2 regions of the Bradyrhizobium sp. UFLA05-125 genome follow, and region 2 is predicted to be linked to the other one. Evidence: riboswitches for the same ligand, from Rfam matches in the RefSeq annotation. Region 2 holds a riboswitch; the other holds the start of a gene.
The links. A riboswitch is a leader RNA that binds a small molecule or an ion and turns the genes downstream of it on or off. The one in region 2 is predicted to bind cobalamin.
Positions count from the first base shown of each region.

Region 1: another riboswitch for cobalamin. It lies ahead of metE (5-methyltetrahydropteroyltriglutamate--homocysteine S-methyltransferase); the one in region 2 lies ahead of SO156_RS16520 (TonB-dependent receptor).

Region 1 is NZ_JBANBJ010000027.1:76,843-81,039, reverse strand. It holds gene metE (5-methyltetrahydropteroyltriglutamate--homocysteine S-methyltransferase) at 1-1,980, opposite strand, end outside; cobalamin riboswitch at 2,087-2,310, opposite strand; gene SO156_RS23335 (TauD/TfdA dioxygenase family protein) at 2,912-3,835, shown strand; gene SO156_RS23330 (hypothetical protein) at 3,867-4,055, shown strand.
Region 2 is NZ_JBANBJ010000015.1:93,338-97,534, reverse strand. It holds gene cobT (nicotinate-nucleotide--dimethylbenzimidazole phosphoribosyltransferase) at 1-640, shown strand, start outside; gene SO156_RS16525 (histidine phosphatase family protein) at 773-1,345, opposite strand; cobalamin riboswitch at 1,421-1,619, shown strand; gene SO156_RS16520 (TonB-dependent receptor) at 1,740-4,097, shown strand; gene SO156_RS16515 (PepSY domain-containing protein) at 4,110-4,197, shown strand, end outside.

The sequences.
Region 1 (4,197 bases), on a different contig from region 2:
CTGCGTTGCGTCGGCAACACCAGAGGAGCAGATGCGGAAGCTCTCCACGGCCCAGTCGAGATAGGCCTTCCAGTCGGATCGACGGAGCGGCAAACCTTCGCGTAGCGCTGCCTCATCGATTTGGATCATGGTCGCGCCCGCCTTTTCGAGGTCGGCGACCTCGTCCCGGATCGCGAGCGCGATCTGACGGCAGGCCTCGCTGCGTGGAATGTCGTCACGGACGAACGACCAAGTCAGGATCGTCACCGGCCCCGTAAGCATGGCCTTCATAGGCTTCCTGGTCAGCGATTGCGCGTAGCTCCACCATCCGACGGTCATCGCCTTCGGCCGGGAGACATCGCCGAATAAGATCGGAGGGCGAACGTAACGGGAGCCATAAGATTGCACCCAGCCGTGCTTAGTAAATAGGAACCCGGAGAGCTGCTCAGCGAAATACTGGACCATATCGTTGCGCTCGAACTCGCCGTGTACGAGCACGTCGAGCCCGATGTCTTCCTGCCATCGGACGGCGCGAGCCGTTTCATCCTTCAGGAATTGCTCATATTGCGCGTCTGTTAACTTTCCCTTGGCACGTGCGGCGCGAGCAGTGCGGACTTCTGCCGTCTGCGGGAACGACCCGATCGTGGTCGTGGGGAAAAGCGGCAGGCCGAAACGCTTGCGCTGAACCTCGGCACGGCTCTCAAAAGCGCTATTGCGGCGGCGCATAACCGCGTCAATCGTCGCCGTACGCTGGGCAACGGCCGTGTCATGGATCTTTGGCGAAGCTCGGCGGGCCGTCGCCGCAAAGTCCGATTCGGCAAACGCGGCGGCAACGACCTTTCCGTCGAGCGCGAGCGCTTTTGCCAAGGTCGCGAGCTCGCCAATCTTCTGAACCGAGAAGGCAAGCCAGCTCTTTACGTCAGAATCGAGATCGGTCTCTAGCTCAAGATCAATTGGGACATGCAGGAGTGAGCAGGAAGGCGCCAGCTGCACGCGATCCTTGCCGAACGTTGCAATGACGGGCTTGAACCGCTCCACGAGTGCCGACAGATCGGAACGCCACACGTTGCGGCCATCGATGATACCGAGCGAAATCACGAGGTCCGTGCGGGCGCCGAGTTCAATCTGGCTCAATTGTTGGGGAGCGCGGACAAGATCGACGTGCAATCCGGCGACTGGCAGCCCCAGAGCAGTCGCTAGATTGTCGCCAACTGCACCGAAATAAGTGGCAAGCATGATCTTGATGCCGGGCACCTCCTTGGCGAAACGCCGATAGACACGCTGCAGCGCGCTTCGTGTGGTCTCGTCCAGATCGAGCACCAAGCAGGGCTCGTCAAGCTGGACCCACTCGGCTCCACGTTTCGCCAGTTCTTGGAGGACCTCGACATAGACCGGAACGAGGCTATCGAGCAGCGAAATTGGATCAAACGCCAAGTCGGCGCTCTTGCCAAGCTTAAGGAAGGTGACTGGTCCGATCAGGACAGGCCGTGTTTGATAGCCAAGGGCTTTCGCCTCCTCGTATTCCTCGATCGGCTTGCGGGAGGAAAGCCTGAAGGTCTGACCTTTATGGAATTCGGGCACCATGTAGTGGTAATTGGTATCGAACCACTTGGTCATTTCCTGCGCAGCGGCGCCATGGCCATGACGGGCTTGACCGTAGCTCGCGTCGGGCTCCTGGTCTTGCGAGCCCCGTGCCATGGCGAAATAGGTCTTCAGCGAGACCGGACCGCCCTCCCAGCCGTGCGCTTTAGGAATCGCGCCAACCATGGCGCTCGTGTCGAGAACCTGGTCATAGAGTGAGAAGTCATTCGATGGGATGACGGTAACGCCAAGCGAATTCTGCCGTGCCCAGTTAGCGACACGAAGACCGGCCGCAGCTTCAAGAAGCTGCCGGTCGCTGATCTTGCCTTCCCAGTAGCCTTCGAGCGCCAGTTTGAGTTCGCGGCGTGGCCCGATACGCGGCATGCCGAGGGTTGCAACAGGAAGTGAGGGAAGAGACATAGCTTTAACCCCATTGTGGCTGGAGCAAAGGCTATGGCGGAGACGCAGGCAGGAGGGCCGCGAAAGCGCCCTGCTGCTTGGCGTACCACCGGACACCCCGCCCGTGGTCGATTATGTTGTCGGGGCAGGTCTCCTGGCTCGCGAGTCATCGCCTGCATCCGGCCTTCCCGAAGCGCCTGCTTCAGTGACACGTGTGGATGCGGCTCGCCGCTTACAGTTGCGGGGGCAGCGCCGGCATTGATTCAATCCTGAACGGATCGAGGACGCACCGGCTTCCCTCTTAGCTCCAGATCAAGAGAGATCTGGAGAACCTCGACAACTTCGATTATCTGCACAAGAGGGGTAACGTCAACCTCTGCGGATTACCTTTGCTGCGGCATCTGGCCGGGCGGGTCTGTCTAAATGAAGAAAGTATCGAGCCCTTCGCATCTGTCCGGAGCAATCGTCGTGCAAAGCTCCACGCGGCAGGATCTGCTCGACGAGCTCGGGCCTAACAGGAGCGATTGCGCCGTAAAGTGCGTCATATACCTTCATGGCGCCGACCTCCGCCGCCGTCAAGATCGCCACAATCGATCGAACATACGAAGGAATCAAAATTGATCTCGGCCAACAAGACCTTGAGGAGGGGCGTTGTCGACTCCAACGCTGACGCCTTTCTTGTTCGTCGGCGCCGAACTGCAACATCTGCATCAATGTCCCAGCGAAGTGCAAGGCATTTTGGATCGGTCAACTACCAATACTAGGAATTGATCGAACTGACAGACCCGGTCAATTTTACGAGGTCGCCTCAAGAGCGCAAGAAGAGCTCGTCGCTGTTGTCACGCATTGTGGCGGATTTCCGCTATGCGGTCCGCAATTTAGCGTTCGTCGACTCCTGTCGCAGTTGAATAGCTTGGTCTGGCGGACAACCTGCAAATTGGAGAGTGTCACCATGGATGCAGCCGTATCGTCGGATAGCATCATTCCTCGTTCCGACATCGTCAAACGCGCAGCGCGCATCGGCGCAGAGATCCGAAACGTCAAGCTGTCGGGAGACTTGCCAGACCAGACGATCGCCGCGATCAATGAGCTGCTGCTGGAGCACAAGGTTATTTTCTTCCGCGACCAGGGTCATCTCGACGATGCCGAGCAGGAGCGCTTTGCACTTCGTTTTGGAAGTCTGGCGCCTCATCCAACGCTCGGTGCCATAAAGGGAACGACGTCGATCATCGAGCTTGATTCTGCCCGCGCCGGTAGCCGGGCCGACTTGTGGCACACCGATGGAACCTTCGTCGATGCCTACCCCAAGATTGCGGTGCTAAGAGGCGTTGTAATACCAGCCTTCGGTGGCGATACAGTCTGGTCGAACACCGTTGCGGCCTACCTCGACCTAGCACCGCCGTTGCAGCGGCTTGCAGACAAGCTTTGGGCCGTTCACAGCAACTCCTTTGACTACGCTATACTGGACCGTGTCAGCGAGCTCGACAAAAAACACTTGGACGAAGTCTTTACTAGAACGATCTATCAGACTGACCATCCTGTGGTGCGCGTGCACCCCGAGACCGGCGAACGCACGCTGGTGCTCGGCGCTCTGGTACAAAATTTCGTTGGTATCCCAAAATACGACGGCCAGAAGCTGTTTGATGTCTTTCAGTCTCATATCACGGCTCTCGAAAATACCGTCCGCTGGAGCTGGAGGGAAGGCGATATAGCGATCTGGGACAATCGGGCTACGCAGCATTACGCGGTGAACGATTACGGCGACCAGCATCGCCTCGTTCGTCGCGCCACCGTCGCCGGTGAAGTACCCGTCAGCATCGATGGTGAGAGCAGCGTAACACGCATCAAGGCAGCCAAGGAACCGAAGGTTGCCTAGCGCCTTCACAAGGTTGGCCGCGATCCGGTCGATGCACACCCTACCTTTGTTCGCCAATTTGCTGCATGCAGCATTCGGCTTGCTCCGATATGGCATTTCAACGATGTCTTCGAGCGGCGCGCGCTTTCAAATCAAAAGCAGCGCCGGTTCTTATGAGGCCATATCGGCTTTGTCGCAAGATGCCGTCGTTCCCATCAGCAATGGCGGCTTGCCGCTTTGAAAGTGCCGCCCGGCAATCGCTCTGACCTTGAGAAGCGTGGGCGAGCGCGGTCGTTATACCCGTCCAGCAGTTGGTCCGCTCCAGTCTTTTTGACCTCGTGGCGACGGTGTCGAGACGGGCTTTGCGCGTGTCTTTGTCGGTA
Region 2 (4,197 bases):
TGCGATCGAGCCAGTGGAGCTGGTCTTTGCGTTCGAATGCGGGCAGCGCGCGGTGGTGCGCGCGGCGGAAGGACAACCCGACCTTCTGCTCCTCGGCGAAATGGGCATTGGCAACACCACGGCTTCGGCAGCGATCGCGGCGAGCCTGCTTGGCGTGGGTGCCGATGAAATCGCAGGCAGCGGCACCGGCGTTGATGCCGCGGGCCGGGCTCGCAAGGCGCGCGTAATCGACACTGCACTTGCGCGGCATGGCTTGACGAAGGCAGGTGCATCTGCGGAGGAGGTCCTCCGTACGGTCGGCGGCCTCGAAATCGCGGCGATCTGCGGCGCGATCATCGCGGCAGCGCAGCGGCGTATTCCGATCTTGATCGACGGATTCATCGTGTCGGTTGCCGCGCTGGCAGCCGCGCGCCTCAATCCGTCATGCCAGCCGTTCCTGCTGCCGTCGCACCAGTCGGCGGAGCAGGGGCATCGCCTGGTACTTCGTGCGCTCAACGTTCAGCCGCTGGTCAGCCTCGATCTCCGGCTCGGCGAGGGATCGGGCGCGGCGATCGCACTGCCGCTGGTGCGGCTCGCCTGCGCCCTGCACAATGGCATGGCGACGTTCGCGCAGGCCAACGTTCCGGATCGTCCTGCATAGGGCATGATCCGGAAAAGTGCGTAGCGGTTTTCCCTCGCGACAAACGCGGAACGCGTTTGCGCGGAGATCATGCTCAAACAACAACCTAAAGCGCGATGACGATTCCTCCCAATCTCATCGCGCTTTACGGCTTCAAGCGATAGTTTGATTGACGGAGACGACTCGCCAGCCGTTCGACAGGCGGTCGATGCGAGTGAGCGAGAGCGGATCGATCCCAAACCGCAGGGATGCCTGCGGTGCGAGATCGAGGGCGATGCACAGCGCAGCGCGGACGGTGCCGGAATGGACGACCAGAATCGCTGATCCTCTTTCGATACGGTGAAGTCCTTCGCGGGTTCTGGCGATCTGGTCTTCGAAGCTTTCACCGCCCGGAGGCCTTGAGCCGGCCGGATCGGCCCAGAATTTTGGATAGGCGTCGCCGCCCGCGGCGGCGAGATCATCATGACGTCGCCCGGTCCATTCGCCAAAATCCTGCTCGCTGAATTCGGACATGAGGATCGGATCGAGCGCGAGGGCGTGCGCCGTGTCGACGGTCCGTCGGGCCGGGCTCGCGTAGCTCGCGGCCCCCTGCGGCAGACACCGTCGTAGCGCGTCGAGGCGGCCCGGGTCGCTGAGATCGGCCGGCGCATCCATGGCGTGGATCGTCCCCGCGACGCCGTCGACGACCGCATGCCGGACCAACCAGAGGAAGGTGTCCCCTTCCATTCAGCATCTCCAAAGACGTTTGCACCGTTACGGCGAGAACGCCGCAGCCTGCACATTGACTCTCTCTCGCTCTTAATCATAGATGCGCGCGACGGTTTCCCCATCCGGGGATGAAAAGGGAATGCGGTGCGGGGATTTCCCCAAAGCCGCAGCTGCCCCCGCAACTGTAAGCGGAGAATCCTTCGTCACAAGCCACTGGGCTCTCGGTCCCGGGAAGGCGGCGAAGAGGTCACGACCCGCGAGCCAGGAGACCTGCCGTCAGCCGTGGTCACACGCGAAGATGTCGGTCGGGGAGTACAGACATTTGGCTTAGCCGGGGGCGAGAAACGCCCTGAAGGTTGAGACTTGGTTCGCTGTGACGTGCCACTGACGTCATACCGAGGTTTCTCGAACTGTGTCTCCTACCCGTATTGTACGACCGCGCGCCTTCCTGCTCGCCTCCGCCGCCCTCACATCGTTTGCTGCCGTCGATATGCCTGCTGCGCTGGCGCAGCAGGCCCGCGAACCCCTGCCGCCGGTCGAGGTGTCGCCCGCACAATCCCGCAAGCAGGTCAAGCCGGCCGGCCGGGAGGCGCAGAGCGCACGGCGCGCGGCCGCGCGCAGGTCGGCGACCGCATCGACAGCTCCCAAGCCCGTCGTGCCGGCTGCAGCCGCGCAGACACCGCTCAACACCAATGCCGTGGCCGAAAGCGCCTCGCGCCTCGGCCTGACCGTACGCGAGACGCCCGCGACCGTCGAGGTGATCTCGGCCGAGACCATGCGGGAGCAGGGCTATCGCACCGTGTCCGAGGTCGCGCAGGGCGCCGTCGGCGTCACCTCAGGCGACAATCCGGCAGAGCCCTCGGCCTTCTCGATGCGCGGCTTCACCAACAGCCAGATCAATATCCTCTACAACGGCATCAAGATCGGCCCGCAGAACATGACCTCGCGGATCGCGGACACTGCCAATCTCGAAGCCGTGGAATTTCTGAAGGGGCCGGCCTCGCTGATGTCGGGCGAGGGCGCCAGCGGCGGCGCGATCAATTTCGTGACCAAGCAGCCGCACACCGGACCGGTCCAGAATGAGGCGGACTTTTCATATGACTCGCTGAACTCGTTCCGCACGCATTATGGCTCGGGCGGTAGCACCAATGTCCAGGGATTGGACTACCGCTTCGACATCAGCCGTTCCTCGCTCAACGGCTTTGCCGACGACACCAATACCAAGACGCTCGACGTCTCCGGCCAGCTCAACTATCGCATCTCGGACAGTCTCAAAGTCTGGGGCGCAATCGAGTACCGGGAAGATCGCGGCAAGGCCTATTGGGGTGCGCCGCTGGTGCCGGTGGCCTATAGCGGCTCGCATGCGACGTCGGGTATCGTCTCCGGCAATTATGTCTCCAACTTCAACGGCACGAATCTCGGTGCGGTCACGATCGATGATCGCACCTTCAACACCAACTATAACGTTCTCGATAATCGCAACGTCGCGCAGGAGGTGTGGCTGCGTGGCGGTTTCGAGCTGAAGCTGGCGCCCGACCTGACCTTGAAGAGTCAGGCCTATGCCTATGGCGCCGAGCGCAGCTGGTTCAACAATGAAGTCGAGGCGTTCAATTCCACGACGAATTTGGTGGACCGGGAGCGCTTCTATGTCGCACACAGCCAGCGCCTCGTCGGCAACATCACCGACCTGACCTGGGATGCGAATATCGCAGGCTTTGACAACCGCCTCGTCACGACTCTGTCGTCAAGCTATCTCGATTTTGTCAGGCCGGGTGCAGCCAACTTCCCCGATGATACCGTCACGCTGGTGGATCCCGCGCGTGGTTATTATGGCCTGCTCACGACGCAGCAACAGACGGCGCGGATCGACAACGAGGCGCTGTCGTTCGAGGACCGGCTGAAGATCACCCGAAGCTTCGCGCTGATCGGCGGCCTGCGCGTAGAGCATATCGGGCTCGATCGCAATTCGACCAACGTCAGCGGTCTTGAGAAGGCGGGCTTCCCGTTCTCGAAAGACTGGGCGCCGGTGACCGGTCGCATCGGCTACACCTGGGAAGCCGTGCCCGGCCTGACCTTCTTCAGCCAGTACGCGACCGGCGCCGATGTCTCGGCCAACAACATCTTCCTGCTCGCGCCTACCCAGCCGCTCGACCTGACGACGTCGCGCACCTACGAGACCGGCGTCAAGCATCTGTTCTGGGACAACAGGGCGGAGTGGTCGTTCTCGGCCTACGACATCCTGCGCAAGAACGTCTACGCAGCCGCTGGCGGCATGCAGCTCAATATCGCCGGACAGCAGGAGTCAAAGGGTGTGGAGCTCGCCGGTGCCGTGCGCGTGACGGACGCCGTGCGGCTGTGGGGCAATATCGCCTATGTCGATGCGCGCTATGCCGACTACAATTTCGCCGGTGGCTCTTTCTCCGGCAATACGCCGCCCAACGTGCCGCGCATCGTCGCCAATGCCGGCGCATCCTATCGCTTCTTCACGCCATGGCCGGTGGAGCTCGGCGTGGTCGGACGTCACGTCGGCGATCGCTACAACACGGATGCGAACACCGTGACGCTGAACGCCTACACGGTCGCGGACGTCTACGCTTTCGTAGACATCCCGAAATCGGTATTCTCCGCCGTCGAGCAGACGCGCCTGACGTTCCGCGTGCGCAACATCACCGACAAACGCTATGCGATCTGGGGCGATCCGTTCTACCCCGATCAGGTCCTGCTGGGAGCGCCGCGCACCTATGAGATCTCCGCTGCGTTCAAGTGGTAAGGTGATGATCGCATGATGGGCGCGACGATCCTGCTGCACCGCTGGCTCGGCATTGCGTTCTGCCTGCTGTTTGCGATGTGGTTCGCAAGCGGAATCGTGA